One region of the Rhizobium sp. B21/90 genome, then DNA from elsewhere that is predicted to be linked to it. Evidence: predicted binding sites of a transcription regulator. Region 1 holds the regulator's gene; each other region holds the start of a gene.
What was found. The regulator LexA, encoded in region 1, represses DNA repair genes until DNA is damaged. The targets are predictions, from matches to a motif close to TGTTCNNNNTGTGTTCNG.
Positions count from the first base shown of each region.

Region 2: J5278_RS16490 (ATP-dependent helicase) is a predicted target of LexA. The motif match lies at 3,356-3,373, and genes of this name have one in related genera.
Region 3: J5278_RS08180 (ribonuclease) is a predicted target of LexA. The motif match lies at 5,329-5,346, and genes of this name have one in related genera.

Region 1 is NZ_CP072162.1:2,363,960-2,374,682, forward strand. It holds gene J5278_RS11220 (pyruvate dehydrogenase complex E1 component subunit beta) at 1-241, opposite strand, end outside; gene pdhA (pyruvate dehydrogenase (acetyl-transferring) E1 component subunit alpha) at 257-1,297, opposite strand; gene J5278_RS11230 (septum formation initiator family protein) at 1,455-1,766, opposite strand; gene eno (phosphopyruvate hydratase) at 1,902-3,176, opposite strand; gene kdsA (3-deoxy-8-phosphooctulonate synthase) at 3,324-4,169, opposite strand; gene J5278_RS11245 (VOC family protein) at 4,166-5,050, opposite strand; gene lexA (transcriptional repressor LexA) at 5,216-5,935, shown strand; gene J5278_RS11255 (ComEC/Rec2 family competence protein) at 5,916-8,375, opposite strand; gene gltA (citrate synthase) at 8,677-9,966, shown strand; gene lpxB (lipid-A-disaccharide synthase) at 9,995-10,723, opposite strand, start outside.
Region 2 is NZ_CP072162.1:3,396,530-3,407,252, reverse strand. It holds partial or broken gene J5278_RS16505 (Rid family hydrolase) at 1-42, opposite strand, end outside; partial or broken gene J5278_RS30975 (TetR/AcrR family transcriptional regulator) at 55-452, shown strand; gene J5278_RS16495 (hypothetical protein) at 571-978, shown strand; gene J5278_RS16490 (ATP-dependent helicase) at 1,199-3,268, opposite strand; gene J5278_RS16485 (SMP-30/gluconolactonase/LRE family protein) at 3,518-4,390, shown strand; partial or broken gene J5278_RS30970 (phospholipid methyltransferase) at 4,687-4,791, opposite strand; gene J5278_RS16480 (VOC family protein) at 4,810-5,268, opposite strand; gene secD (protein translocase subunit SecD) at 5,960-8,521, opposite strand; gene J5278_RS16470 (hypothetical protein) at 8,612-9,031, opposite strand; gene ybaL (YbaL family putative K(+) efflux transporter) at 9,044-10,723, opposite strand, start outside.
Region 3 is NZ_CP072162.1:1,714,990-1,725,712, forward strand. It holds gene J5278_RS08155 (penicillin-binding protein 2) at 1-368, shown strand, start outside; gene J5278_RS08160 (thiamine pyrophosphate-binding protein) at 416-2,068, opposite strand; gene J5278_RS08165 (CaiB/BaiF CoA-transferase family protein) at 2,065-3,267, opposite strand; gene J5278_RS08170 (DMT family transporter) at 3,285-4,244, opposite strand; gene J5278_RS08175 (alpha/beta fold hydrolase) at 4,261-5,193, opposite strand; gene J5278_RS08180 (ribonuclease) at 5,360-6,109, shown strand; gene ettA (energy-dependent translational throttle protein EttA) at 6,310-7,959, shown strand; gene J5278_RS08190 (metalloregulator ArsR/SmtB family transcription factor) at 8,138-9,163, shown strand; gene metF (methylenetetrahydrofolate reductase [NAD(P)H]) at 9,165-10,070, shown strand; gene J5278_RS08200 (DMT family transporter) at 10,444-10,723, opposite strand, start outside.

The DNA of each region.
Region 1 (10,723 bases):
CCTCGGCAAGCAGGATCGCGATTTTGGCGTTGACCTTCACGCCCTGGGTGCCTTCGGCGACCAGGAGCTTGCCGATCGTGCCTTCGTCGACGGCTTCGACTTCCATCGTCGCCTTGTCGGTTTCGATTTCGGCAATGACGTCGCCGGAAGTGACCTTGTCACCTTCCTTCTTCAGCCATTTGGACAGTGTGCCTTCTTCCATCGTCGGAGAGAGGGCGGGCATCAGGATATCGATAGGCATGTGTTCCCTCCCCGATCAGAGCAGAATGTCTGTGTAGAGCGCGGATGCATCCGGCTCCGGCTCGGACTGGGCGAAATCGGCACTGTCGGCAACGATATCGCGAACATCCTTGTCGATCGCCTTCAGATCGTCTTCGGATGCCCAGCCTTTTCCGACCAGGCGCAAGCGCACCTGCTCGATCGGATCATGTTCTGAGCGCATCTTCTGCACTTCGTCCTTGGAGCGATACTTCGCCGGGTCGGACATCGAATGGCCGCGATAGCGGTAGGTCAGCATTTCGAGAATGATCGGGCCCTTGCCGGAACGGCAATGCTGGAGCGCCTCGTCGGCTGCCGCCTTGACAGCGCGCACATCCATGCCATCGACCTGCATGCCGGGAATGCCGAAGCCCGAACCGCGCAGCGAGTAGTTGGACTGCGCCGTCGCGCGGGCAGAGGACGTGCCCATGGCGTAGTGGTTGTTCTCGATGATATAGACGATCGGCAGCTTCCAGAGAGCAGCCATGTTGAAGCTCTCGTAGACCTGGCCCTGGTTGGCCGCACCGTCGCCGAAATAGGCGACCGAGACGCTGTCATTACCACGGTATTTGTTGGCGAAAGCGAGCCCGGTGCCGAGCGAAACCTGCGCACCGACGATACCGTGACCGCCGTAGAAATGCTTCTCTTTCGAGAACATGTGCATCGAGCCGCCCTTGCCGTGCGAATAGCCGCTGCTGCGACCAGTCAGCTCGGCCATGACACCACGCGCTTCCATGCCGCAAGCGAGCATGTGGCCGTGGTCGCGATAGGCCGTAATGACCTGATCGCCTTCCTTCTGGGCCATCTGCATGCCGACGACGACAGCTTCCTGGCCGATGTAGAGGTGACAGAATCCGCCGATGAACCCCATGCCGTACAACTGTCCGGCCTTTTCCTCGAAGCGCCGGATGAGCAGCATTTCGCGGTAGGCTTTCAGCTCTTCGTCGCGATCGAAATCGGCTATAGGACCGCCGTTGGTTTCAACACGTGCTGACTTGGACGTTTTCCGGTTGGAAACGGACGCGATTTTCGGCGCCATTCAACCCTCCCCTGTGTGATAAGCATCGATCAATGGTGACGCGTAACATAGGGAAGATTAACAGATGCAGCAATGCCATAAACGCATGGCTAGTATTCGATATAAGTCACTGAAAAATAAATAAAATCTCCGATTAACTGAAATTCAGTTAATCGCGCTATTTGTTGAAGATGACGATTTCGTCGGCCTTGGAATAATCGAGCTGGTAACGGGCCTTTTCATCAAGCATGTCCTTGTCGAGCGATCCGTCGCTGAGCAGGGCAACCTCCTTTTCGAGGTGCTGTCGCTTGGCAACGAGATCGGCCAGATCCTTGGAGCGGGCCAGTCGCTGTTGCTCGAATACTTCGGTCGCCCGCAGGCCGTAATCGCCATGGACGCAGTGGTAGCCGAAATAGGATACGAAGGCGACGGTGATGGCTGGAAGCACCAGGTGACCAAGCCGCTTCTTCTTATGATATTTTGTCCACATGCCGTTTGCCCATACGCTGTACCCGTGTGAGCGACACTAGACGGCAGAGATTAACCGTCCGTTGACCGTGTTGCGAGATCGACTAAAAAACCGCGCCCGAAGGCGCGGTTGGTAGAAAAGCGAATGCGTCTGGTATCAGCCGCGCAGGATGGACGTGCCGGCGTAGCGGGCCTGCGGACCGAGCATTTCCTCGATGCGGATCAGCTGGTTGTACTTGGCAAGACGGTCCGAGCGCGACAGCGAGCCGGTCTTGATCTGACCGCAGTTGGTGGCGACCGCGAGATCGGCAATCGTCGAATCCTCGGTTTCGCCAGAGCGGTGCGACATGACGGCTGTATAGCCGGCCTTGTGGGCCGTTTCGACGGCGTCGAGCGTTTCGGTCAGCGTGCCGATCTGGTTGACCTTGACGAGGATCGAGTTGGCAACGCCCATCTTGATACCGTCGCGAAGGCGCGAGGAATTGGTAACGAACAGATCGTCGCCGACCAGCTGGGTGGTCTTGCCGGCCAGCTCTGTCAGCGTCTTCCAGCCTTCCCAATCGTCTTCGGACATGCCGTCTTCGATCGACAGGATCGGGTACTTGGCAGCGAGTTCGGCAAGGTATTCAGCCATGGCGCCCGGCTCCAGCGTGCGACCTTCGCCTTCGAGAACGTACTTGCCGTCCTTGAAGAACTCTGTCGCAGCACAATCGAGGCCGAGGTAGATGTCTTCGCCGGGACGATAGCCGGCCTTCTCGATCGACTTCATGATGAAGTCCAGGGCTTCCGGCGCGCTTTTCAGGCCCGGTGCGAAACCGCCTTCGTCGCCGACATTGGTGTTGTGACCCTGGGCCGACAGTTCCTTCTTCAGCACGTGAAAAACTTCGGAGCCCATGCGGACGGCATCGGAGAAGGTTTCTGCACCGACGGGGAGAATCATGAATTCCTGGAAGTCGATCGGGTTGTCGGCATGGGCACCGCCGTTGATGATGTTCATCATCGGCACAGGCAGAAGGCTGGCATAGGCGCCGCCGACATAGCGATAGAGCGGCAGGTCGGCGCTCTGGGCGGCGGCCTTGGCGACGGCGAGCGATACGCCGAGGATGGCGTTGGCGCCGAGGCGGGACTTGTTGGCCGTGCCATCCAGCTCGATCATCAGGTTGTCGATCTGGATCTGGTTTTCAGCATCGAGACCGCCGATGGCCTCAAAAATCTCGGTATCGACGGCTTCTACAGCCTTTTCGACGCCCTTGCCGTGGTAACGCGAGCCACCATCGCGCAATTCGACTGCCTCGTGGGCACCTGTCGAGGCGCCCGACGGGACTGCGGCGCGACCCATGCTGCCGTCTTCCAGATATACGTCGACTTCGACAGTCGGGTTGCCGCGGCTGTCGAGAATCTCGCGGGCGATAATGTCGGTGATTGCGGTCATGGCTGGTTCCTGCTCGCTGGTTATAATCGATTGAAATCTCTAAATCGAAGGCGTGACAATTACAATGCCATCACGCGCTTCGAATGAGGGAACGTCATAGCCGACTAAACCAAGATCATGTCAGCCTGTTGAACGCTCCCGCAGATGCTAGGCCTTGGCGATGGCGTCGAATGCCAGCAGCTTTTCGAGCAGCTTCGGCATATCTTTCAGATGCACCATGTTGGGGCCATCGGACGGCGCATGGTCGGGGTCCTCGTGGGTTTCGATAAACACGCCGGCGACGCCGACGGCAACGGCCGCGCGGGCAAGGGTTTCCACGAATTCGCGCTGGCCCCCGGAGGACCCGCCCTGGCCGCCGGGCTGCTGCACGGAGTGGGTAGCATCGAAGATCACCGGAGCGCCCATCGCCGCCATGATCGGCAGCGAGCGCATGTCGGAGACCAGCGTGTTGTAGCCGAAGGATGCGCCGCGTTCACAGAGCAGGATGTTCGGGTTACCGCTGTCGTTAAGCTTGGCCAGCACGTTCTTCATGTCCCAGGGGGCGAGGAACTGACCCTTCTTGACGTTGATGATGCGGCCGGTCCTGGCGGCAGCGACCAGAAGATCGGTCTGGCGTGACAGGAAGGCCGGGATCTGCAGGACATCCACGGTCTTGGCGACAAGGGCGCACTGCTCCTCCGTGTGGATGTCGGTGAGCACCGGGAAACCGTATTCCTTCTTCAGCTCGCCGAAGATCTCCAGAGCCGCTTCCAGCCCAAGGCCACGCTGGGCGGACAGGGATGTGCGGTTGGCCTTGTCGAAGGACGACTTGTAGACGAGCCCGATGCCAAGCGAGGCGCAGAGTTCCTTGAGCTTGCCGGCTATCGTGAAGGCATGATCGCGGCTCTCCATCTGGCAGGGACCGGCAATCAGCGAGAGGCGCTTGCTGTTGGAGAAAGTGACCTTGCCGGGGCCTTCGCCGGCGACCACGTCCGAATTTGTCGAATGGCTCATGCTGTCTCCTCGAAGGCAAACAATGCCCCCTGCCCGGGAGCGGCCTTCACCAGAATAGTGTTGCTCTTGCGTGTGTAGGTCACGCCGTTACCAGCCAAATGCGCTTCTGTCACGGAAAGATCGCGAACCGCAAAGACGATTGCCCGCCCCCGCAGGCCCGCATCTTCACCGGATGGCGCCGCCTCATAGAAGGCCTCCATCCCCTCGCCGCTCAAGATGTCGATTTCCACATTGGCTGCCGATGCTGTGATGCCAAAGGAATGCGGAGCGATTGCGGCACCATTGCCAACTTGGCTGATGAGCCCGGAAAACGCCTCCGGGCTGGCGCAGGACAGCACAATGCGCGAAATGCCGAGAACGCCGTTCGGATGCCTCTCCAGCGCGCTGCGATCCGTCGGCATCGCATTAATGCGCTCGCAGGTGAAAACGAAGAAATCCGGGGCACGCAAATCTGCGGCGAAAGCAAGGCGAAAGCCGGCAATCGATTCGGACCCGTCCGGCATGCGCATCGGCCTTTCGAACTCGAGGATCTTGCCGGCCGAGACCCCGCGGTCGCGAAAGCGCTGCTGGTCGCTTTCAGCATTGCCGGTTGCGAAGGCAATGGAGGAAAAACCATCGTCGCCGACGCGAAACCGGAAAGCCTGGTCGCGCGCGACGAAGACATTGCCGGCCAGCGCCGACGCCTCGCACTCCGAGAGACTGGCAATGCCGAGTGGCTCGAGATAGGTCTTGTCGGCGAAGAAAACGCAAGCATTTTCAGTACCAAAGGGATGCCGTGCATCGGCAGCGACAGTGAAGCCAAGCTTGCTCAGCCGCTGGCGCGCAGAGGCTATATCGCAGGTCGGCAGGACCAGATGGTCGATTGGATAGGCTGCTGTCATGGTTTGTCTCCACCCTGCGAAGCCGTCAGCGACGGCAGCGCGACATGATCTTCCAAAAATGCGATTATTCCAACGGCGTTCACAAAGATTTAGTCACTTGCGGAACACATATGGAACATATAGTGTCCGTTCTGGCTTTGTTTCGCACTTGGAGCACGAAAAACGATGTTGACGCGCAAGCAACAGGAACTGCTTCTCTTCATTCACGAACGAATGAAAGAGTCCGGCGTGCCGCCTTCTTTCGATGAAATGAAGGACGCGCTGGATCTGGCGTCGAAATCGGGTATCCATAGGCTGATCACGGCACTGGAGGAACGCGGCTTCATTCGCCGCCTGCCGAACCGGGCGCGTGCCATCGAGGTCATCAAGCTTCCCGAGGCCTATAACCCGAATGCGCAGCCACGGCGCGGCTTTTCGCCGAGCGTCATCGAAGGCAGCCTTGGCAAGACGCCGGCGGTCGCCGCAGCGCCGACAAAGCCCGCAGTCGACGACCGCAGCGGCTCCGTCTCGCTGCCGGTCATGGGCCGCATCGCCGCCGGTGTTCCCATCGCCGCGATCCAGAACAACACCCACGACATCATGGTCCCCGCCGATATGGTCGGCGCCGGCGAGCATTACGCGCTCGAAGTGCGAGGCGATTCGATGATCGAGGCCGGCATCTTCGACGGCGATACGGTCATCATCCGCAATGCCAGTACGGCGAGCCCCGGCGACATTATTGTCGCCCTCGTCGATGACGAGGAAGCAACGCTCAAGCGCTTTAGGCGCAAGGGTGCCTCCATTGCACTCGAGGCAGCCAATCCGGCTTACGAGACCCGCATCTTCGGCCCGGACAGGGTAAAGATCCAGGGGCGACTTGTCGGACTTATCCGCCGGTATCACTGACCGGTGACGTGGCATCGGTACCGGTGAAGGCCGGCTTTCGCCAGTCATAGGCTCGATGCCTCTCCCATGGACGGTCAAGGGCGCTGAACGCGGTGATGAACTTTGGCTCAGGAGATATCAAGTTGACCTCGATGGAACCTGTTTTGCGTAGCGATGCGCCGGTGTAGAGCACTGCACCGGACCGACAGAGATCAAGGCGAAGTTTGACCGGCGTGATGACAATGTCGGCGGTATCGCAGGCCGGCCCCAGATAAGCCGCATCGGAGATAGTCACCAGCATCGCGCCCGTCTCGAGCATGGCAACGCACCAATCGCGACCATGGCAGGCAAACCCGCCGTCGACCGCATTGTCCAGAGCAGTTTCCATTGCTGATCGCAATGTGGCCTGATGCTCCGCATCCATACGGGTCGAGGGGCGGCCACGAACGGAATGGGGCGGGGTCGAGTTGTCCGGCGGCAGCATTTGCGGCGGCGTATCCTCTGACACCGGCAGGGCTCGCTGCCATTGCTGATAGATGAAATCCGGGGGGCGCTCACGATTGCGCTCGAGTCTCCCCTGCCGGAACATGGCGACCAGTTCGCCATCCTCCGAAATCAGCAGTTCCGATTTCTGGAGAGACGGTTGGAAGGCGGCAAAAGTCACCGAGGCCGCAATCAGCAACGCGCCGGCATGGCGCATGGGCGTTCGCAGCACCGTCATCAGCATGAAGCCGGCAATGATGGTCGGGAAAAGTCCGCTAGGCAGGCGCGCGAAGGGCACATTGCCGCCCCATGCAGCCACCGTCTTTGCGATGACCATGACGATATCAAGTCCCCAACCGGTGACAAGCCAGAACACGCCGTCGAGGCCGAAGGGCATCATCAGCATGGCAAGCATGCCGACCGGCATGACGATGAATGACACCACCGGCATGGCGGCGAGATTGGCAACGAGGCCATAGGTCGCCAGCCGGTGAAAGTGTTCGATCGAGAAGATTGCCGTCGACGCGCCGCCGATGAACGACGTCATGGCGATGCCGGTGAAGAAGCGGCTGACCGCCAGCACCGGCATCGGTGCCCGGAAAGCAGCAAACCGCCGCTCGCGGGGCGGACGTCGCTTCCATAGCGAATAGCCGGATACAAGGGCGATGGTCGCCGCATAGGACATCTGGAAACTCGGGCCGAGGATCTGCGACGGCGAGAGCACTAGAATGGCGATAGCCGAAAGGGCGACATTGCGCAGGCTGAAGGATGGTCTGTCGAACAGCACCGCGACCAGCATGATCGCCATCATGATGAAGGCCCGTTCGGCCGATACACCGAAGCCGGAAATGAAATAATAGGCGGTGACGGTGATCAGCGCACCGATGGCTGCAATTTTCTTGGTCGGAAAAGCCTGCGCCAATCCGGGAAACAGGCTCAGTGCATGCCGGAGGCCGACATAGAAGATACCGGCCGACAAAGCCATATTCAGTCCCGAGATGGCAATGATATGAGCGAGGCCGGACACTCTTAGGGCATCCGTCGTTTCAGGCGAAATCGCCCGACGTTCGTCGTTGACCAGCGAAGCCGCGAAGGCGCCGGTGTCGCCGGGCAGGATCGAGCGGATTCGGTCGCCGATATGGCCGCGCAGCCCAGTCAGCCAGCGGTCGGTCCTTTGGAGCGTCGTTCGCTCGCTGGTGTCATCGACGCTGGCCATCATCAGTTGCGGCGTACCGTAGAAGAAACCGTTGGCACCGGTGCCTTCGAAATAGGCAGTGAAGGCAAAATCGTGGAGGCCGGGCAGCGCCGGGCCGGCTGGCGGGCTCAACCGGGCCCTGCCCTCAACCACATCTCCGAGTTCGAACGGTACATCCTGGCCGCGCACGAGAAGGGATATCTGCTCCGGTGGCCGCCGAACGACAGGCGCGTCTGTCGCCAGCAGATCCAGCACGTAGCGCCACCGCCCTTTGTCGTCCACTTCGCGGCGCTGAACCTGACCGGTGATGGTGGTAGTCACGGGCGAGTCCAGCATGATCGTCGACGCTCGCCATGTCTCCCATTCAGCGAGAAGCATGCCGAGCAGGCCCAGCGCCGCTGCGAACGCCAGATGCCGCAACGTTGGGCTCAGATTGTGTTTCAGGAGGCAGACGGCGGCGAGCACCAGGAAGACCGCCGCAATGCCCGTCACCGGCGGATTGCCCGGAAGCTCGAACCAGATTATGGCTCCGCAGCCGATGTAGACGGGCGCAAACAGCATTGCGCGACCGTGGGCGGCCTCTTCGGCAATCATCCCCGCGGTTGCGATTCGCCACCCGTTGAGCGAAAGGGCAGCGCGCTTCGGCCACGGCACGGCGTGTTGCGTGCGGGCAGGCATCCGTCCAAGCTTGGCAACGGCGTTGACAGTAGCGCGCGAACGCTCGGCGAGGCCGAGAAATACCTGGCGATGACCTTGCCTCTCGCGCGCGTCCAACTCTGCCATTCGCCAGTCAGCCCCGCTCGCAATCTTCAAGCCCAGGGTATTTTTGCAACCTTTGCTCGAACAATTCAACTGAAATCGATTGAAATGCGTCCCGCGGGAACGTCGCTTCTGGAATGCCGCAGATCGGGCTTTAAAGGCATCGCAGTCATGGCGGAGGCGCTGCCCAAAAGTTGATACCGCGATGCACAAATACCGGTCAGGGTAACTTGGCATTAGCCTCTGGATCATATAGCTAATCTTTAGACGCTTAACCCTTTGGTGCTTTTTTAAGGCACCAACCCGCCAAATCTTGGAGGCTCTCATGACGGAACAAAGCGCGAAACTGACCTGGGGTGATAAGACTGTCGATCTGCCGGTGAAGGCCGGTACCATCGGTCCGAGCGTCCTCGACATTGGCGCACTCTACAAGAATACCGCTTCCTTCACTTACGACCCCGGCTTCACCTCGACCGCATCGTGCGAATCCAAGATCACCTATATCGATGGTGACGAAGGCGTTCTGCTGCATCGCGGCTACCCTATCGAGCAGCTGGCCGAAAAGGGTGACTTCCTGGAAGTCTGCTACCTGCTTCTCTACGGCGAACTGCCGACGGCTGCGCAGAAGAAGGATTTCGACGACCGCGTCGTTCACCACACCATGGTGCATGAACAGATGACGCGCTTCTTCACAGGCTTCCGCCGCGATGCACATCCCATGGCTGTGATGTGCGGTTGCGTTGGTGCGCTGTCGGCCTTCTATCATGATTCAACCGATATCACGGATCCGCACCAGCGCATGGTGGCGAGCCTCCGGATGATTGCAAAGATGCCGACGCTTGCCGCGATGGCGTACAAGTATCATATCGGCCAGCCTTTCGTGTATCCGAAGAACGATCTCGACTATGCGTCGAATTTTTTGCGCATGTGTTTTGCGGTTCCTTGCGAAGAATTCGAAGTCAATCCGGTTCTTGCCCGTGCGATGGACCGCATCTTCATCCTGCACGCCGATCACGAGCAGAACGCCTCGACATCGACGGTCCGTCTTGCCGGCTCTTCGGGCGCAAACCCATTTGCCTGTATCGCGGCCGGCATCGCCTGCCTCTGGGGCCCGGCCCATGGCGGCGCCAACGAAGCTGCACTGATGATGCTGCAGGAAATCGGCACCGTCGATCGCATCCCTGAGTACATCGCCCGCGCCAAGGACAAGAACGATCCTTTCCGCCTCATGGGTTTTGGTCACCGCGTCTACAAGAACTACGATCCGCGCGCCAAGATCATGCAGAAGACGATGTACGAAGTGCTGGAAGCAACCGGCAATGCCGGCGATCCGCTAATGCAGGTTGCTTTGGAGCTCGAAAAGATTGCTCTGAACGACCCTTACTTCATCGAAAAGAAGCTGTATCCCAACGTCGACTTCTATTCGGGCATCACCCTGCGGGCACTCGGTTTCCCCACGGAAATGTTCACCGTGCTGTTCGCACTCGCGCGTACCGTCGGCTGGATTGCCCAGTGGAACGAGATGATCGAAGATCCGCAGCAGCGCATCGGCCGTCCTCGCCAGCTCTACACCGGCGAACCGAAGCGCGATTACACACCGGTCGACGGCCGCTAAACGCCTTAGACTTTATAAAAAAACCCGCTCAGGAATGGGCGGGTTTTTTGTTGTCCAGAAGTTCGAGCACAATGGATGCTGCCTTTTCTCCGGGCGGTGTCTCCGTCTGCATCCGGTCCCAAACGAGGTCGAAACCCTCGATCATCGCGCGCCGCTGCTGGGTGTCGCTCGACAGGCGCTCGAGCCAGCGGGCCAACAGGCCCGGCAGCAACATCTCGTTGATCTGCTCCGGCACGATGACATAATCGGCAACCAGGTTGGGCAGCGCAGCGGTCCAGGTCTTTATCCGCTTGTGCAGCAGCTTGACGATAAAATCCGTGCTGTACGTCGAAATGACCGGCACACCGGTCAAGCCGAGTTCCAGAATCACCGTCCCCGACGCTGCCATCGCTGCGTCGGCTGACGCGAAGGCCTGCCACTTGGCGGCAGTACCGATGACGATCTCGGGCTTGATCTCCCAGTCGGCGACCAGCTTACGAACCAAATCTTCGCGCCGGGCAACTGTCGGCATGACGAATCGCATGCTTTTATTACGCCGGCTAAGTTCATCAACAGTCTGGCGAAAGAACGGCATCAGGTTATTTATTTCGGAAGACCTTGAGCCGGGTAATAATATTATGGTCCGCGTGTCGTTCGCGTCGAGCGGCGGACGGGCGGCGCGCTGCCGGCGCGCGTAGACCAGACCGGTATCTGTCACCAGGCGGTGACCGACGTAGGTCGTCGGCGGGCCGCCGAGACGTTTCATGACTTCCGGCTC
Region 2 (10,723 bases), 1.0 Mb from region 1:
CGTATGTCTATTTGCGGGAGATATTGCGGTTCGCTGGGTCATTCTCTTCCTTAGATCGATTCTGAGATTGCTCAGCGTGCCAAGGAGATCGCTGCAGCGGAAAAGACGAGTGGCAGGGGCTGTTGGCAGAGGCGACGGCCTATATCGAGATGCCGCTCGACCCCGAGGTTCAAAGGATTGTCCTCCTCGATGGATCGGCGGTACTGGTAGACCCATCGGAATGGCCCAGCCAGGACAGCTGCCTTGAAGTGACGCGGCAGACGGTGGAAAGGCTAATGGAAAAGGGAATCATAAAATCTCTCAACGCGGAAGCGGCAGCTTGCCTTCTCATCGATGCTGCCCTGAATGCTGCACTATGGGTCGCCGCAAGTGAGGACGCCAAGGCCGTTTTGCTTAAGGCCGTGGAAGCCTTTCAAGCCCTGGCCACAGTTCTGCTCCGAACACCGCTGTAAGGCGATCTTAGTTTTTTGCTGACGCCAGTCGCTGGCATGGTGCCTAGCGCTAGTGATTTAACCACGCAAGCGTCACGAACAGGCCAATCCGCCAGAAGGCCTCCGGAGTCAAATATCGATGACCACTAATATTAAAAATAAGGAGTTAATAATATCGGATTCGTTCGGGATGTGGATCACCGGGCTATGGGGGAATATATTTTTTCAGAATCCTGACTTTACATTCGGTGAACACAAGCAGGCGTTCCTAAGTATTATCAAGGAGTTATTTGATGATGGTCGTGTGAGTTTTGTTAAGCCGGGCGCTGATGTCTACTATAACGAAAAGACAAACCCGAACCCAAAATACACAATTCAGCAACCAGAAAGCCATTGGGGTGTCTCTAGTGATGAAATTGTTGATTTTTTGCTCGCGGAATGGCCAGAAGATGCCTCTCACAGAGATGATCCGCAGCTAAACGGTTACTTTTACAAAGTGCCAGCTATAATCTGGAAAAATAACGACGGGGAGTGGTTTGGCTCCTAAATTAGCCCTCAATACCGACGCGGGAGCCCGCTTTCTCAGCGGAGCTTCGCTTTGTAGCCGCAATCAAAGACAATCGGTCCGGCTGCCAATGGCCTCGAAGAGCTGGTCACAAGTCTGTTTCAAAAACTGATGTGGCGCGAACTGAGTTTCGCTTGCAAATTCGATACGCCGGATAGTGCGGGGCACCGAATGCTTCCGCTCGCTGGTCCCCCCAGCACCCCTACCGCCACATCCCCCGCATCCGCGCGCCGACATTCACCCGGATCTGCCGTGCCTGCTGGGCGGCGGGTGAGCCTGAGCGGGCGGTGGGCCAGCCGCAGACTTCGAAGAACTGCAGCAGCGTTGCCGGGATGAAGCGGGTGCGGTTGGCATAGACGTGGCGGTCGCCCTGGGCGTTCTGGCCGTGGACGAAGAAGCGTTGCGGCAGCACCAGGTCTAGATTGTCCTTGGCGCGGGTCATCGCCACGTAGAGCAGCCGACGCTCCTCCTCGATCTCGGCGCTTGTACCGACGCCGAGATCGGAGGGAATGCAGCCGTCGATGACGTTCAGCATGAATACCTTGGTCCATTCCTGGCCCTTGGCGGAATGGATCGTCGAGAGGATGAGATAATCTTCGTCGAGCAGCGGAACTCCGGCCTGGTCGCTCGTCGCATCCGGCGGGTCGAGTGTCAGTTCGGTCAGAAAACGTTCCCGCGAGGGATAGCCCGAGGCGATCTGTTCGAGCTGCAGAAGATCCGCCTGCCGTGTCGCTGCATCCTCGTGCAAGCGCTCCAGATGTGGCGCATACCATTCCCGCACCAGACCGATTTCAGCCGGCCAGCCGGCCTTGCCCGATTTCACCGCCTGCAAGGTCTCGACAAAACTGGTCCAGTCATCGCCGCTGCGAGGCGGGGCGGGGATTTCGGTCAGCGCGGTAATCGGGCTCGCCTCGTCGTCCATCCGGTCGAGCACTTTTTGTGCTGTCGACGGCCCGACGCCGGGCAGAAGCTGCATCAGTCGGAAACCGGCCACGCGGTCGCGCGGGTTCTGGGCAAAGCGCAGGGCGGCCAGCATGTCCTTCACGTGGGCGCTGTCGAGGAATTTCAGGCCGCCGAACTTGACGAACGGAATGTTGCGCCGCGTCAGTTCGATCTCCAGCGGGCCGGAGTGATGCGAGGCCCGGAACAACACGGCCTGCTGTTTCAGGATGGTGCCGCCCTCGCGGTTTTCAAGCACCATGTCGGCGATGTAGCGGGCCTGGTCGGCCTCGTCGCGAACGGTCACCAGCTTCGGGCGCTGTGCCGACGTCCGCTCGGTGCGCAGGTTCTTGGTGAAACGCTCGGAGGCCAGATCGATGACGGCGTTGGCGGCGGCAAGGATCGGCTGCGTCGAGCGATAGTTGCGGTCGAGCGTGACGATACGGGCGGCCGGCGAAAACGATGCGGGGAAATCGAGGATGTTGCGGACCGTCGCGGCGCGGAAGGAGTAGATCGACTGGGCGTCGTCGCCGACAACCGTAAGGCCCTGTCCGCCGGGCTTCAGCGCCATCAGGATCGAGGACTGCAGCCGGTTGGTATCCTGGTACTCGTCGACCATCACATGGTCGAACCGGTCGCCAATGTCTTCGGCGATCAGCGGCTCATGCACCATATGTGCCCAGTAAAGCAGCAGGTCGTCGTAATCGAGTACGTTCTGCACCTGCTTCGCCTCGACATAGCTGGCAAAGAGTTCCCGCAGCTGGTTTTCCCAGGTGGCGCACCATGGGAAGACATCGCGCAGAACCTGGTCCAGCGGCGTCTCGGAATTGACCGCGCGCGAATAGATGGCAAGGCAGGTGCCTTTGGTCGGAAAGCGGTTCTCGGTCTTCGAACAACCGAGGTCGTGCCTGATCAGGTTCATCAGGTCGGCGCTGTCTTCGCGATCGTGGATCGTAAACGCTGGGTCGAGGCCGATCTGTTCGGCATAGTCGCGCAGCAGGCGCGCGCCGATGCCGTGGAATGTCCCGCTCCAGGCCAGCGCATCCGTCATGATTCCGGCTTTCGGGCCGAGCACCTGGGCGCAGATCTTCTCGACGCGGCGGCCCATCTCGGCAGCAGCCCGGCGCGAGAAGGTCATAAGCAGGATACGGCGCGGGTCGGCGCCCTTGACGATCAGGTGGGCAACGCGGTGGGCGAGCGTGTTGGTCTTCCCGGAGCCCGCGCCGGCGATCACCAGCAGGGGGCCGGACACATGGCTTCCGTCGATGTCGGTGCCGTGCTCGACGGCCAGCCGCTGCTCGGGATTGAGTTTTTCCAGATAGGCGGCGTTCATTGGCTCTCCTCTATTGCTCCGGAGCGGCCGCTGCCATGCCGTTATTGTATTTCCGAAGATTTTCGAAGCACCATTAGATTGCCCGAATGTTCGTTAAATGTTCTGAATCGGCGAAAACTGTCAAGCGAGCTTGGGCCGGTTTGACGCAACGACGCGCAGAATGGCGGCGGTCGGCTTTCGTTTACTTAATGAATCGGAAAGGTTAGCAATGTCTTTAATATTATTGCGTGCCCCGGGAGATGCGTCGGAATGAATGAGACGATTGCAGTCGGGTTACACCAGCCTGATGGGCCGGTCGGACTGCAGGATGGGCGCATTGCATGTGTCGAGATGGAAGACGGTCGCCGATGCGTATCGGTAATCGCACCGCACGGCCAACGCCGGGAAATCTGCCGACCGGGCGGACGTCCGTCCGGGTTGGCTGTCGATGGCGATGGCTGCTTCTGGGTGGCCGGCGGTCCGGAAAACTCGCTGGTGCGCCTGTCGCCCGAAGGTCGGATGCTCCAGATGATCGAAGGCAGCGAGACGGGACCCTTCGTCCTGCCGCGTGATCTCGCTTTCGGTCCGGACGGGCTTTTGTACATGAGCGACGCCGGCGTTCGGATCGCCGATCTCGTCATCGGCCAAACAATCCGGCCGGACTTTTTGAATGCGCCCTACAATGGTTGCATCTACCAGATCGATCCAGCCGACGGACGCGTGCTCCGGTCGCTGGCGGCGGGCCTGCTGCTGGCGAGCGGCATTGCCTTCGATTCGAACGGCTTGCTCTATTACAGCGAGATGCTGACCGGTAATATCTATCGTCAGGTGCTCGGGGGCCGGCAGGAAATCTTTGCCCACGCCCTGCGCTCGCCGATGGGTACGCGCCTGAAGGGACCGGCCGGCCTGGCCTTCGATCGTGACGACACGCTTTATTGCGCCGTGTATGGCCAGGGCGACATCTGCCTGATCGACACGTCCGGCAAGCTCTCTGGCCATATCCGCACCAACGGCACGTTGCCGAGCAACGTCGCCTTCACCGTCGATGGCAAGCAGGTGCTGATCACCGAACAGGAGCACGGCGCCATCGAGCGCATCCCGGCGCCCAAGCCGGGGCTGCCGCTGCACCGTCCAAAGATCTGATCCGGCTATGGAGTAAAGAAAAAGGGCGCCTCCTGCCGGCCAGCCCCTAACCGAAATATGGAACCCAGGTAGAGACTGGTGCCGAATCCCTTCCGGCATGGGTGTTTCGGGCGGTTTGTCTTGCCGGAAATATCTTCGTGAAGCATCCTGGGGACTCACCCGTCGCAAAACATTGGTTTTTGCGACGTCGAAAAGTTCAGCCGCAAAACTGTCGCATTAATTGGAAGATTTGCGACAAAGGTGAAAGGCTGCTTTTGGCCCAAAGCGGACAAGCCAGGGTGTGCAAGCTGTCCGGTTCATGCGGCGACTGTCGTCCTCATGATGCGATATACGCTTGCAGGCGGCAGGTTTGCATAGGTGGTGCTGATGCGAATAGCCTTGAGCCCCAGCCGCTGGAGTAAAGTATCAGCAATCCTCCACTAAGCAGGCGGCTGCATCAGCTCTATGGTGATACCATCCGGGCCGGAGATGTACGCGACCATTGTTCCGCATCGGGGGCCGGCTGGTATCGGCTGCGGCGAACCGTTCACTGCCCACCCCGCCGTCTCAACCCGCGCGATCGCCGTGCGGATATCCTTAACCGTGAAGGCGATATGAGCGGCGCCGATCGCACCCGCGCTACGAGGTGTCTGGCCCAGCGTACGGCCTGTCGAATACTCGAGAAGCTCGATAGGGTAGCCATTTGGAGCCGTCACCAGCGCCATTCGGCAACGGGGGTCGTCAACCCCGGTAGCCTCCCGTAGAAACTCCCCACCCATCTCTCCTCGGCGAGCAAGGTCGAAACCCATCGCCTCAGTCCAGAACTGGATCGCCTCCTCCAACGAGGCGACCGAGAAGCCCGTGTGGTCCACAGCTACTACGCCGGCATCTTCGGCCATCTTTAATCCTCACATATCTACCAGTTACGTCTGCCCGATCTAGCGACGGCTCGATAGCCTTACGAACTTTCTTTCGTCTCTCGACACCGTTCGGAGCATCACTTCAAGTCAGTTAATTCAGCAAAATGAAGATAATAAATCGCATGTTCCGCCTACCATCGAAATGAGAATTAACCCAGCCAGCAAATGCAGAGACTGAGTATCCACCGGAGGGCTTGGCCGGAATTCGTTATGCCAGGCCAAAAAACCACTCCTTTTATCCTTCAGCAGGTTCAAATTTCTTTCTTCGATGAAAGGCAGAAAATATCGTTCTTTTTGAAGAGCGAAACTCTGATGTTCCCGCTCAGCCTTGCGCAGGCACCATCGCGTCAGTGGTGGCTTTCTCTTTCCTCTGCTGCGTATCCAAACACCAGAACACACGACTATCTGTGCGACGACCTTCCAAATTAATGAATATCGAACGGTCCCGTGGAGCCGACGGCTTACTGCGATGACTGCTTTTGACGCAAAGCGGACGTGCTGTCGCAAATATCCTAACATCCTCGACAAGATCATCGATCCCTGACTTTTCAGGGGAATTTCTGTCGCAAAAGCCACTCGCAAAAGTGGGAGTTTCGCGACAGACATTTGCGACAGAAAATATTCCACATTTCAGTTAAAGGGCGCCTCCTGCCGGGGCGCCCTTTCTTTTCTATTCCGCTGCCGGAAGCTGCTTTTTCGGCTTGGCCGCTTCGGCTTCTGCTGCCTTGGCGTCGTTTGCGACGGTAACTGCGCGGTGGCGGGTGCGCCAGTCGCCGAGGAACAGCAGGATCGGCGCTGCGATGAAGATCGACGATGCACCGGCAACGAGGATGCCGAACACCATCGGAATGGCGAAGCTCGACACGGCGCTGCCGCCCCAGATCGCCATCGGGACCAGCGCCAGGAATGCGGTAGCGTTGGTGTAAAGGCTTCTGGCGAGCGTTTCGTTGATCGACTTGTCGATGATCTCGCGCAAGGGCATCGACTTGTAGAGACGCATGTTTTCACGCATGCGGTCGTAGACGACGACCTTGTCGTTGACCGAGTAGCCGACCATCGTCAGCACCGCGGCAATGGCCGTCAGGTTGAAGTCGAGGCCGGTGATGGCGAAAAAGCCTACCAGCTTGGTGACATCAAGCACCAAGGTCACGATGGCGCCGACGGCAAACGGCCATTCGAAGCGGAACCAGATGTAGAACAGCATCGCGAAGCTGGCGATGACCACCGACAGGATACCTGCCCAGGCCAGTTCGCCCGAAACCTTCGGGCCGATGACATCGGTGCCTTCGACCGTTGCTGTCGGGTCGATCTTGGTGACTTCGGCTTTCAGCTTTGTAACTGCTGCCGTCTGGGCCTCCTCGCCGCCATCCTGGCGCTGGGCGCGGACCAGAATGGTGTTCTTGTCGCCGAACGACTGCAGGGTGATTTCACCCAGGCCGAGTGTGTTCAGGCCTTCGCGGAACGTCGAAAGATCGGCCGTCCCTTGCGTCTTCACCGACATCTGGATGCCGCCACGGAAGTCGACGCCGTAGTTGAGGCCCGGATAGATGAACAGTCCGATCGAGGCGAGCGACAGGATCGCCGACACTGCGACGCCGAAGAAGCGGGCCTTCATGAACTGGATGTGCCGGTCGTAGGGTGAGAACCGGAACATCGACTGGATGTTGATGACCTTCAGCTTGCGGCGGCGGGCGATGGCGATCATCACGACGCGCACGAAGGCGACCGAGGTGAACATCGAGATGATCAGGCCGAGACCCATGGTAACGGCGAAGCCGCGAACCGGGCCAGAGCCGAAGTAGAACAGGATGGCGGCGGCAATGAGCGCCGTCATGTTACCGTCGATGATGGTCGAGTAGGCGCGCCGGAAACCGTTGTCGATAGCGGCAAAGGCTCCGCGTCCCTTGCGGGTCTCTTCACGGATACGCTCGTTGATCAGCACGTTGGCGTCGACCGCAAGGCCGATACCGAGAACGATACCCGCGATGCCCGGCAGCGTCAGCGTGGCGCCGACAAGCGTCAGGGCCGAGAAGGTCAGGATCGTGTGGATCAGCAGGGCGACGTTGGCAAGGATACCCCAGGTGCCGTAGAGCACGAAGATGAATAGGGCGACGAGGGCAAAGCCGACGAGGCCTGAATAGATGCCCATCTTGATGGCATCGGCGCCAAGATCGGCGCCTACCGTGCGCTCTTCGATGACGGTGAGCTTGGCGGGCAGGGCGCCGGCGCGGAGCAGAGCCGACAGCGTGGTTGCGCTTTCGGCGGTGAAGTTGCCCGAGATCTGGCCGGAGCCACCGGTGATCGGCTCGCGGATGACCGGCGCGCTCAGCACCTTGTTGTCGAGAATGATGGCAAATGGCTTGCCGACATTGGCACGGGTGATTTCAGCAAAGCGGTTGGCACCGGCGCTGTCGAAGCGGAACGTCACCAGCGGTTCGTGGGTATTCTGGTCGAACGAGACGCGGGCATCGGCGAGGCGGTCGCCGGAGAGCTCGACGCGATCCTGGATCGCATAGCTGTTGCCCTTGTCGTCCTTCATGACGGTGACGCCGGGGCCGGGGTTGGTGATGTCGCCGCTGTCAGACAGCATGTGGAACGACATTTTTGCTGTCGAGCCCAGCAATTCGCGCAGGCGCGAAGGATCCTGGGTGCCCGGCAGCTGTACGAGAACGCGGTTGTTGCCGATACGCTGGATGGTCGGCTCGGACACGCCAACCTGGTCGACGCGCTGGCGAATGATCTCGAGGCTCTGCTGGACGGCGGCATCGACGTTGGAATTGATGCCGACCTGCGAATAGGCAAGCGTGATGATGCCGTTATTCGAGGCCACGTTCAGGTCGGATTGGCCGGCGCTGATGCCGGTGGTGATGGTGTTTGCCAGCGTCTTCAGCTCGGTCACGGCCGCGTCGCTCTGCGACGGGTCGGTGAGCGCAATGACGACCTGCGTCGCATTCTGGACGACCGACTTGGTCTGGATGTTCTTCGCCCTCAGTACGCGGCGGGCATCCTGGACAAGCGTCTGCAGACGTTCATGTACCAGATCGCCTTCGTCGACTTCGAGAACGAGGTGCGAGCCGCCGCGAAGATCGAGGCCGAGTGAGACCTGGCTGTGGGGCAGCCAGGCGGGAATGCGGTTGAGAGCCGATTGCGGCAGGACGTTCGGCAGGGCGATGAGCATGCCAAGCACGATGATCACCGAGTAGGTGAACACGAGCCATGGAGAGGTGCGCATGATGTCTATCCTTGAATACGCGTTTGCCAGCGGGAAAAGCGCTGGCGCGTGTGTCTGGTGTAAGGGAGATGCGCCGAGGCGCGCGTTCGGTCAGGCGGAAGCAGCCGGCGGGCCACGGGCCAGGTAGGCGCGGACATTGCCGGGCCCGGAAAGAGATGAGGCCAGCGGTGGCAGGCACCCGGCGTCGTAGTCGAAAGTGTGGATCGGCGTGGCGAAGGCCAAAAGCGCAGCGTTGCCGTCATGCCAGCTGGCTTTGGGCTCGGCACTGCGCTCTGCAGCGACGACGCCTCGGGAATTGTCGCGCTGGGCGATGTAATGGGGCTGCTGGCTGCCCTTGGCCGCAGAGAAATTGTTGGTCTCTGTACTGGCGAACGTTGCAAAGCCGCCACCGAGGGCAAGACCCAGATAGGCAAAGAAAGCAACGATCAACGACGCCATCACGCGGGGCATCGCGCCGCGAGGCTGTCTCATCTCTTCGCTGTCGGCAATGCCGTCGTCGGACAGGCTCAAGGGCTAAACGACCTATTCACGTGTAGTTACAAGCGTGTCAGCTATTCTATCAGCCGACGGCGCATCTTCATAGAGAGGCCTGTCATGATGCACTTGGCGCAGCCGGTCAACCATCCCCAGCGCAATTTCCCGCTCGCCCATGATCACGGTATCGGCGCCATAGCGCGTCAGTTCGTCCACCTCGGCGTCCGAATGGGCCCGGGCGACGATCAGGATTGATGGATTGAGGCTGCGCGCCTGTTCGGCGACGCTGCACGCCTCGAAGGCATTCGGGATGGCGATCACAAGGCTACGGGCGGCGCTGAGATTGGCGAACCCCAGAACTTCCGCAGAGGCAGCATTGCCGGAAATTGCCTCTATGCCGCTGTCCCTGAGGTCAATGACGCGCTTTTCGGCATCTTCGATGACCAGGAATGGTGTACCGGAAGACAGGAGGTTCTGACCAACGATGCTGCCGACCCGGCCGTACCCGACGACCACGACATGTCCGGTGAGTGTCGTCGGGCCAGGGTCCCGCTCGGCGCCGATAACCGGCACCTCCTCTTCCGCAGCGTGCGTCTGTGCCGCTGCATCCGCTTCAGCACTGGCGTCCTGCAATGAGCTGTTTTTGGCATCGAGATGACGCTTGAGCCGGCCGCAGCCATAGAAGACGAGGGGGTTGAGGATGATCGAGATGATGGCGCCGGCAAGGATGAGGTCGCGTCCCTGCTCGGGCAGCAAACCGAGTTCGACTCCCATTGCTGCGAGGATAAAGGAGAATTCGCCGATTTGCGCCAGACTTGCTGAAATTGTCAGCGCCGTACCGATCGGTTTGCGAAATGCCAGCACGATCAGAAAGGCGGCGGCAGACTTGCCGACCACGATGATGAACACCGTCGCCAACACCAGCAGCGGATGCTCCAGCAGGATGCTGGGATCGAACAGCATGCCGACCGATACGAAGAACAGCACCGCGAAGGCATCGCGCAACGGCAGGCTTTCCTGCGCGGCGCGATGGCTGAGTTCGCTTTCGGCAAGCACCATGCCGGCAAAGAAGGCGCCGAGTGCCAGCGACACGCCGAACAGCTTGGCTGCACCGAAGGCGACGCCGAGCGCAATCGCCAGCACGCCAAGACGGAAAAGTTCGCGCGAGCCGGTATGGGCGGTGCGGTGCAGGATCCACGGAATGACGCGGCGCCCGAACACCAGCATCAGCGCCACGAACAGCGCCACCTTCAGCAAGGTCATGCCGATGATGCCGCCAATTCCGAGATCGAGATCGAACAGCCTGTTGACAGCGGCGGAAAGCGGCTCGACCGGCGCATGACCATCGCCGGAAATACTGGCGGCCGCGGGGATCAGCACCAGCGCCAGAACCATCGCCAGATCCTCGACAATCAGCCAGCCGACTGCGATCTTGCCGCGCTCTGTCTCGACGAGACGACGCTCCTGCAGCGCCTTCAGCAGCACGACGGTAGAGGCGACAGACAGCGCCAGGCCGAAGACGAGACTGCCGCCGAGCGACCAGCCCATCAATTCGCCGAGCCCCCAGCCGAGCAGTGTGGCAAAGGCGATCTGCACGAGAGCTCCCGGAACCGCGATGAAGCGCACCGACAGCAGGTCTTTCAGCGAAAAATGCAGGCCGACGCCGAACATCAGGAGAATGACGCCGATTTCAGCAAGCTCGGGTGCCAACCCCTGGTCGGCGACGAA
Region 3 (10,723 bases), 650 kb from region 1:
CGATGATCGTCAAGAAGAGCACAAGCGACACTATTCGCTACCTCTTCCGCCTCAATGGTGAGCAGGGCACCGGCAGAACAGCCGACGTGCCTGGCTATCATGTCGGCGGCAAGACGGGCACCGCCAACAAGGTCATCCACGGTGTCTATTCGCACAAGCTCAGCTTCAATTCGTTCCTGGGCGCCTTTCCCATGGGGAACCCGAGATATGTCGTGCTGACCTTCATCGACCAGCCGCTGACGGGCGTACATAACCTGAACCTTGCCGCTGAAACAGCGGCACCCATGGTGCACGATATCATCACCAGGGCGGCGCCATTGCTGGGCGTGGAGCCCGACTTCGGCAGCGCCGAATTGGCTGCCTATTAGTCTGAACTTGTCCCAAAGATGCGGCCTGACGGCAGGCCGCCCCCCGGCTACTTCAGGCCGGCAATCTCGTTGAGCGTCCGCGTCGGCGTGATTGCCTGCGGGTCGAGTACGATCTCGATGATTGCGGGCTTGCCGCTTGCCCGTGCGCGCTCGATGGCAGGTGCAAACTCTGCCGTTGTCTTCACCGTCTCGCCGTGGCCGCCATAAGCCCGGGCGAAAGCCGCGAAGTCGGGGTTGGTGAGCTTCGTGCCGCTGACACGGCCGGGATAGTCGCGTTCCTGGTGCATGCGGATCGTGCCGTACATGCCGTTGTTGATCACCAGCGTGATGATCGGCAGGCCGTATTGGACCGCCGTCGCAAACTCCTGTCCGTGCATCATGAAGCAGCCGTCGCCTGCAAAGCAGATGACTTCACGCTCCGGAAACAATGCCTTTGCAGCCACCGCCGCCGGCAGGCCGTAGCCCATCGAGCCCGAGGCGGGGGCTGCCTGGGTGTTGAACTGGCGGAAGCGATGGAAGCGGTGCAGCCACGTCGCATAGTTGCCGGCGCCATTGGTGAAAATGGTATCGGCTGCCGTGTTCGCCTCGATCCAGTCCATGATCCGGCCCATGTGGACATCGCCTGGGCTGGTTTCAGGGGTTTTGGACCATGTGCGGTAGGCGGCATGCATCCGGGCGGTGCGCTCTGCCCAGATGGGCGTTGCCGGCGCGGGAAGATCCGCCAGAGCGGAGACGAAATCGGCAGGGCTGGCGCAGATGGCAAGATCCGGCCGATAGACGCGCCCGAGTTCCGACGGGTCGGGATGGATGTGCACCAGCGTCTGCGCCGGGTATGGGATATCCATCAGCGTATAGCCGGAGGACGGCATTTCGGAGAAACGACCGCCTACCAGGATGAGGAGGTCGGCCTCCTTGATCTCCTTGCCGAGCGCCGGGTTGATGCCGATACCGACATCGCCTGCATAGGAGGGGTGGAGATTGTCGAACAGCATCTGCCGGCGGAAGGAGCAGCCGACCGGCAGCTGGAAGCGTTCGGCGAACGTCCGGAGCGATGCCACCGCTTCTTCGTTCCAGCGCGTGCCACCGACGATGACCATTGGCCGCTCCGCAGCCATCAGCCGGCGCTGGAGTTCGTCGATCTGGCTTTTACCGGGATGGCTCGCCACCGGCATATAGGGCTTTGCCTCGGGCGCCTCGACGAGGTCTCGCAGCATGTCTTCCGGCAGGCTCAACACGACGGGGCCGGGGCGTCCGGATGTGGCGACGGCAAAGGCGCGGGTGACGAATTCCGGAATGCGTGCGGCATCGTCGATCTCGCCGACCCACTTGGCGAACTCGGTGAAGGCGCGGCGATATTCGACTTCCTGAAACGCCTCGCGTTCGCGGGCATCGCGCTGCACTTGGCCGATGAACAGGATCATCGGTATGGAGTCCTGGCGGGCGATGTGGAGGCCGGCAGAAGCATTCGTAGCGCCCGGGCCGCGTGTCACCATGCAAATGCCGGGTTCGCCGGTCAGCCGGCCCCAGGCATCGGCCATCATCGCAGCCCCGCCTTCCTGGCGGCAGACGAGAACCTCGATGTCGCTGTCGTGCAGCGCGTCGAGCACGGCCAGGAAGCTTTCGCCGGGAACGCAGGAGATGCGCTTGACGCCATTGGCTTTCAAAGCCTCGACGATGAGCTGGCCGCCTGTGCGTTTCATGATCTTGCCTTTCCTTCGAGGGCAGCGAGTTCCGCCAGCACCTCGTCCTGATGTTCGCCGAGCCTCGGGCTCGGCCGTTCGTAGCGTAGGGGTGTTTCGTAGAGAATGACCGGGGTGCGAACGCCCGGAATGGCATTGCCGGCTGCATCGTCGAGATCGATGCGCAGGCCGCGCGCCACCACTTGGGGGTCGGCGAACATTTCCTCGATGGTATTGATGGGACCAGCCGGAACGCCATTCTGCTCGCAGCGCTGCAGCAGGGCGGCCTTGGTCCATTTCAGCGTCTCGGTCGAGACGAGCTGGCGAACTTCCATGCGGTTGGCAACGCGGGCCTTGTTGGTGGCGAAGCGCTCGTCGCCGACGATAGCCTCGATACCGAGCAGGCCGCAAAGACGACGGAACTGGCCATCGTTGCCGATGGCGAGAATCAGGAAGCCGTCGGCGACGGGCACGACCTCATAGGGAGAGATGTTGGGATGGGCATTGCCCAGCCGCTCCGGCGCCTTGCCTGATATCAGGTAGTTCATGTTCTGGTTGGCCAGCACTGCCGCCTGGACGTCGAGCAGCGCCATGTCGACCAGTTGCCCCTCACCGGATTTGAGGGCATGGATCAGGGCCGCCTCGATTGCCGAGACCGCGTAGATGCCGGTGAAAATATCGGCGATGGCGACGCCCGCCTTCATCGGCTGTCCGTCCGTCTCGCCGGTGATCGACATGAAGCCGGACATGCCCTGGACGATGTAGTCGTAGCCGGCGAGATTGGCATAGGGACCGGTCTGGCCAAAGCCGGTGATCGAGCAATAGACCAATTTCGGATTGAGCTTGTGCAGGCTCTCGTAGTCGAGGCCGTATTTGACCAAGCCGCCGAGCTTGAAATTCTCGATCAGAACGTCTGCCGTCATGGCCAGCCGGCGAACCAGATCCTGGCCGTCGGCAGTGCGCAGATCGGCGACGATGGAACGCTTGCCGCGATTGGCCGAGTGGTAATAGGCGGCGGAGAGATTTGCGCCCTCCGCATCCTCGACAAACGGAGGTCCCCATTGGCGCGTGTCGTCGCCGCCATGCGGGTTTTCCACCTTGATCACATCGGCACCGAGATCGGCCAGCATCTGGCCTGCCCAAGGTCCAGCCAGCACGCGCGCGAGTTCGATGACGCGGATGCCTGCGAGCGGTGGCTTTTTTATCGGTCGGTTGGTCATGTTTTGCAGATCTTCGATCAGGGTGCGCGGAGCGATTGAGATGTATCGGATACCGGCTTGGATGCAAGCCGCCGCTCGCGCCAAAGGATGTAGAGACCGGAGCAGATGATGATGAGAATGCCTACCCATTTCAGCATGTTCGGGAAATTGTCGAACACCAGCCAGCCGAAGATCGTCGCCGAAATGATCTCGAAATACTGCAGCGGTGCGAGCGTCGATGCCCGGACGGCGCGGTATGCATAAAGTGTCAGCATCCCGCAGACGGCTGCCGTCACGCCGACGCCGAGGAGATGGAGTGCGGCAGTGGCGTCCGGCATGACAGGCGACAGGATAGCATTGCCGGTGAGGCTGCCGATTGCCAGCAGGATCACGGAGAACAGCAATCCCCAGAGGCCGGTGTTCAGCTGCATCGACGAGGCCGGTTCGCTGTGGGACAGGACGCGCGTCAAAAGCACGAAGATCGAGCCGCAGAGCGCTGTAACAACGGGGAGCAAAGCGACGAAGCCGAGTTGCTGGAAGCTGGGCTGGATGATCAGCAAGGCGCCACTGAATCCGACGACGCAGGCCGCGTAACGCCGCCAACCCACCGTTTCCTTCAGGAAGATGCTGCTGAGAACGGTGAGGATAATCGGCTGGACGAAGAAGATGGCGATGGCATCGGCAACCTCCATCACCTGTAACGTCGTCACGAAGGTGATCATCGACAACACCAGCAAGCCGCCACGCAGGGCGTGAATTCTTCTCTGCCACCACGTGCCAGGCATCCAACTGCGTTTCCAGACGATCATCGGCAGGGCGAACAGGCATTGAAAAAGAAAGCGTGCCGCTGTGACCTCGACCGGCGGGATGGTGACAGCCGCCAGCTTGGAAAAGATGTCGACGATCGGCGACAGCATGACCGACACGAACATAAGGGTCAGGCCCATCGTCATTTCCGACGAATGCCGCTGGCTGAGCGTATGGCTGGGGCTTTGCATCGACATTCCTCCGGCGTCAGGGCTTTGGCAAGACGCGTTCGCACCACGCGGCAAAGTTCGCCGTGGCCCTGTTGGCATCGACCTCGTGCAGGGTCTCGTGCCGCATTTCGCTATAGATTTCCGTTGTGATATTCGAAAAGCCGAATCCTTTCAAACGGTTTGCCAGCCAGGTTATGGCTTTACCGTAATCCGTCGCCGGATCCTGCGCGCCCGCCACCAGATGGATTGGCAAGGTGGGACGTAACCGGGCGAGGTGGCGTCGCTTCGGTGCGGCAAAACTCATCGCCAGCAGGTCGCGCCAGAGGGATACACAGGCATCGAAGCCGGAGAGCGGGTCGGCGATGTAGGCATCGACCTCGGCCGGATCGGTCGACAACCAGTCGAACAGCGTGCGGTGATCGGGGATGGACTGCCCCCAGGCGCCGAAGGTCAGTCGCGGTAGCAGGGCGCTCGGGACATCCGAGCCTTTGAGCATGCGCTCGATGCCGAGGATCAGCTGTCCAGCCCGTCCGGCGAGGCCGGGATGAAAGTTCGAGTTCCACACTGCGACGGCATCGAAGTCTGCGGGATGGGCGATGGCGGCGGAAAGGCTGATCAGTCCGCCCATGGAATGACCGAAGAAGACGACAGGCAGGCCGGGGTGGTCAGCCGAGGCCAGCGACCTCACGGCCATGACGTCCGCGATGACGCACGCCACGCCATCGCGGCGGGCGAATTGGCCAAGCGGCGCATCCGGCGCCTTCGTGCGGCCATGGCCACGGTGGTCGTGCGCGTAGACGTGATAACCGTTGCCCGCCATCGCCTCGGCAAAGCGACCGTAGCGGCCGGAATGCTCGGCAAGCCCGTGCAGCACGAGAAGGATGCCGCGCGCCGTGCCCGATGCGGGCTGATGACGGTAGGCAAGTGTCGCGCCCGTCGGGCTCTGGTGCCGTCTTATCTCTTGAAACATGGGATCTCCTCGCATCGCTGCACCTGACGGCAATGGCTGGAACTTTGCAATGCAACTTCGGGGAGGCGCACAGGATAATGATAATCCGGCGGTGGGGAATTTACAGCTTGCGACGGAAGGTGCGATCTGCTTACTTGTTCTCTTATTGTTCCTGGGGTGGGTCATCATGCACGTTGTTTCATTGAGGCTTCTGGCCGCTCTTGCCTGCCTGCCGGTTTTGCTGGGCAGCCTCTCCCTTCCGGCCGAAGCACGCGATGGACAGACTAGGTTTATTCTTGCGGCCAGCTGGGAGCCGGCATTCTGCGCTACCAACGCTGAGAAGGCCGAGTGCCGGGACGAGAGCGCCAACGGCTTCGATGCCACCCACCTGTCGCTGCACGGGCTCTGGCCGATGCGGCAGAACTATTGCGGTGTGCCGGATGCGCTGCAACAGGCCGACCGCAGTCATGGCTGGGACAGCCTGCCTGCCGTCGAACTGTCGGCGGCGACCAAGGCCGCTCTCGACAAGGCAATGCCGGGCACGCAGTCTGGCCTCGAGCGCCATGAGTGGCTGAAGCACGGAACCTGCACGAAACTCTCGGCAGACGCCTATTTCGGCACTGCCGTGTCTCTGATCGATGAATTGAACGCATCTGCCGTCGGCGCGCTGTTTGCGGCGAACGTCGGCAAGACACTGGATGCCGAACGCATCAAGGCCGCATTCGACAAGAGTTTTGGCGAGGGCGCCAGTGGCCGCGTCAAGATGAGCTGCCGCGGCAACGGCAGCGCGCGGGTGATTTCCGAGCTCACCATCGGCCTGTCGCAGGATGCGGTATCGCCCGGCGAGAGCGGTCCGAGGTTGGGCAAGCTGATCCAGGGCGCCGGTAGTACAGCGTTCGGCTGCAACGAAGGTCTGGTGCAGGCAGTCGGCCGCTAGGATTTCTGACTGCGCGGCGGCGTTGTCCGATGGGTATCGTCAGCGGCGGGGCAGGCTTGGACGTCAGCGGTTTGGCTGATTGCGTCACCCCGGTGGTCGACAAATGCGGCACAAGGCCGGTTTCGGCGTTGCCGCGCGGCGTGGTTTCCCTTACATAGCGGCTCAAACCCAGATCTCTTGCGCCTAGGAGAAGCCCAGCAATGGCACGCCAATTCATCTATCACATGTCGGGACTCAACAAGTCTTACGGCGCGAAGAAAATCCTCGAGAACGTCAACCTGTCGTTCTACCCCGATGCCAAGATCGGTATCCTCGGCCCGAACGGCGCGGGTAAGTCGACCGTTCTCAAGATCATCGCCGGCCTGGACAAGGAATTCACCGGGGAAGCCTGGCTCGCCGAAGGCGCGACCCTTGGCTACCTCGAGCAGGAGCCGCATCTCGACGAGACCAAGACGGTGCGTGAAAACGTCATGGAAGGTGTTGCCAAGAAGACGGCTGTTCTCGAGCGCTACAACGAACTGATGATGAACTACTCCGACGAGACGGCCGAAGAAGGCTCGAAGCTGCAGGACATCATCGACAGCCAGAACCTCTGGGACCTCGAAAGCCAGGTCGAAATGGCGATGGATGCGCTCCGTTGCCCGCCGCCTGAATCGGAAGTCACCAGCCTGTCGGGCGGTGAGCGCCGTCGCGTTGCGCTCTGCCGATTGCTACTGTCGCAGCCGGACCTGCTGCTGCTCGACGAACCAACCAACCATCTGGATGCCGAGACCATTGCCTGGCTGGAAAAGCACCTGCGCGCCTATCCCGGCGCCGTGATGATGATCACCCACGATCGCTACTTCCTCGACAATGTCACCGGCTGGATCCTCGAGCTCGACCGTGGCCGCGGCATTCCTTACGAGGGCAACTACTCGGCCTACCTGCTTGCCAAGGCCAAGCGCATGCAGCAGGAAAACCGCGAAGAGGCAGGACGCCAGAAGGCGATCTCGCGCGAGCAGGAATGGATCGCCTCCAGCCCGAAGGCCCGCCAGGCAAAATCCAAGGCCCGTATCAAGTCCTACGAACAGCTGGTCGATGCCGCCGAGAAGCAGCGTCCCGGCGACGCCCAGATCATCATCCCGGTCAGCGAGCGTCTCGGCCAGGTTGTCATCGAGATGGAGAACGTTTCCAAGGGGTTCGGCGACGAGCTGCTGATCAAGGACTTGTCGATCAAGCTGCCGCCCGGCGGCATCGTCGGCATCATCGGCCCGAACGGCGCCGGCAAGACGACGCTGTTCAAGATGATAACCGGCCAGGAAAAGCCCGATGCCGGCACCATCCGCATCGGCGACACCGTGCAACTCGGCTATGTCGACCAGAGCCGCGATGCACTGGATGGCTCGAAGACCGTCTGGGAAGAAATCTCGGGCGGCGCCGAAATCATCAAGCTCGGCAAGTTCGACATGAATTCAAGAGCTTATTGTGGCGCGTTCAACTTCAAGGGTGGTGACCAGCAGCAGAAGGTCGGCAATCTTTCCGGCGGTCAGCGCAACCGTGTGCATCTTGCAAAGATGCTGAAGGCTGGTGGCAACGTGCTGCTCCTCGACGAACCGACCAACGACCTCGATACCGAAACGCTGGGTGCACTGGAAAGCGCGCTGGAATCCTTCGCCGGCTGCGCCATCATCATCAGCCATGATCGCATGTTCCTCGACCGGCTGGCGACCCACATCCTCGCCTTCGAGGGTGACAGCCATGTCGAATGGTTCGAAGGCAACTTCGAGGACTACGAGCAGGACAAGATCCGCCGCCTCGGCGCCGATGCGTTGAACCCGAGCAGCCAGGCCTACAAGCGCCTGACGCGCTGATTGCCATCGGCGCGCGCTACACAAATTCGAGATCCCCCGCAGCTGCGGGGGTTTTCATTTGCGGCCCTGAACTGCCGGTTCGCCGGCTCGCATCTGACAGTAGCGACCTTCCATTTCCCACTTGCGCCATTGCCCTCAATCACATAAAGATATGTTTATGTCTTGATTGGGTGAGCGTATGGCGGATCTTGTTAAATTTGGTCTCGAGGGGCTGGTCGATGTCCTGAAAGCAGCAGGCGAGCCGACGCGGCTCCGGCTGCTGGCGCTGCTGGCCGCCGGCGATTTGACGGTCACCGACCTCACCGAAATCCTCGGTCAATCCCAACCGCGTATTTCGCGCCATCTGAAGCTTCTGGGCGAGGCGGGCCTGATCGATCGCTACCAGGAGGGCGCCTGGGCCTATTTCCGCCTGAAGCAGGATGGTGCTGCCGTGCATCTCGCCCGCACGCTGCTGCGCCACGCCGACGAGAGCGACCCTGTCCTGCTGCGCGACAGCGAACGTCTCGGTTCGGTGAAGCATGTACGCGCCGAGCGTGCCCAGGCCTATTTCAGCCACAACGCTGCCGAATGGGATGAGCTCCGCCGCCTGCATGTGGCCGACGAGGATGTCGACGCTGCGCTGAAGCAGCTGATCGGCACCCGGCCGATCGACACGTTTCTCGATCTCGGCACGGGAACGGGGCGCATGCTTCAGCTGCTGTCCGGCGTCTACCGCCGCGCCATCGGCGTCGATGCCAGCCGCGACATGCTGGCAGTCGCGCGCGCCAATCTCGACAAGGCGAATATCACCACCGCCTCGGTGCGCCACGGGGATATCTTCAACCTGCCGCTCGAGGCGCAGGATTTCGACCTGATCACCATTCATCAGGTCCTGCATTTTCTCTACCAGCCGGAACTGGCGATCGGCGAGGCGGCGCGCATGCTGCGGCCGGGCGGCCGGCTTGTGATCGTCGATCTCGCCCCGCATGCGCTGGAATACCTGCGCGACGACCATGCCCATCTCCGCCTCGGCTTCAGCCACGCGACGATGGAAGAGTGGTTGAAGAAGGCCGGGCTGGAGCTCGAGGAGGTCAGGGACCTTCATTCCGGAAAGCAGAGTGGCGAGGATCTGACGGTAACGATCTGGGTGGCGCGCGATCCGCGCCTGCTGATCGCGACCAGTGAAAGCCGTCAACCAACATTACGCGCAGAAAAGAGGGCGTGACATGACTTCTACACCGGACACAGGGCGCAGCGACGTCAGCATCTCCTTCGAGTTCTTTCCGCCAAAGACACCCGACATGGAAGGCCAGCTTTGGGCCGCCATCACGGAGCTGACGGAATGGCAGCCCGAATTCGTCTCCGTCACCTATGGGGCCGGCGGTTCGACCAAGGCACCGACGCTGAATACCGTGCGCCGGATGATCGCCGAGACGCCACTGCCGACTGCCTCGCACCTGACCTGCGTCAGTGCCACGCGCGAAGACACACACCGGGTCGTCGATGAGTTGCGTGCGGCCGGCGTCAGGCACTTCGTTGCCCTTCGCGGCGATCCGCCCGGCGGCATCGGCACCGCTTACCAGCCACATCCCGGCGGCTACGAGAATGCCGCAGCGCTGGTGGCGGGCTTGCGCGATATCGGCGACTTCGAGATCTCGGTGTCTGCCTATCCGGAGAAGCACCCGGAGAGCCGCGACACGGCTGCCGATATCGACATGCTGAAGCGCAAGGCCGACAACGGCGCCGACCGTGCTCTGACCCAGTTCTTTTTCGACAATGACGTCTTCGAGACCTACATGGAGCGGGTGCGGGCGGCCGGTATCGCCATTCCCGTGCTGCCGGGCATCATGCCGATCCAGAACCTGACGCAGCTAAAGCGCTTTGCCGGCATGTGCGGCACTAGTATCCCGTCCTATCTGGACGAACGCTTTGCCGGGCTCGACGACAAGCCTGAAGAGCGGGCCAAGGTGGCGGCCGATGTCGCGGCAGAGCAGATCGAGGATCTCGTGCGCCGGGGCCACCGTGAATTTCATCTCTATACGATGAACCGCGCTCCCCTGGTCGGCGCCGTGCTCGAGCGACTGGGTTTCAAGCGCACCAAGATTGCAGCGGCGGCAGGCGCTGCTGCCTAACGACGGAAAAAGCGCCGGCCTTTTCAGGACCGGCGCTCATTTCAAACCCGTATGTTAAGCTTAGAGAAGCCTGCATTTCCGGTCGCGGATTGCCGCGAACGGCGTCTCAGATGAATAGCATCGTCACGACGAACATAAATGCTGCACTGATCAGAAGGACGTTGATGGATTGCGTCAGTCCCATGGTCTGCCTCCTCCGTTAACCCTTAAAGCCTATGTCACAAATATGTCGCCCGAAAGCAATTTCCATACTGCACCGCAGCGGGCTGTGCGAGATTCGCTAATGTTTTGTCGTTAGCCGTTGATTCTAAACGTCAAAATAATTGTGTATTTCTTCACGAATCCTAACGCCAGATTAACGCCATGCCTTCGCTTATCTCTTTGCCGTCGAAGGTGCCCTTCGCGAAAAAAGCCGTCCGTCGAGGATGACAAGGCCGAGACCGATCAGCAGCATGCCGGCGACCTGCGTGGCGCCCAGCCGTTCGCCCAGAAAGACGAAGCCCAGGAGGATGGCGCTCGGTGGAACCAGCAAGGTGACCAACGACGTGTTGGTGGCGCCGGCAAGCGTCATGATGCGGAAATAGAGAATGTAGGCGAAGGCGGTCGACAGCAGGGCCAGGGCGACAATGGCAGCAATCGTCTGCATCGGCGGC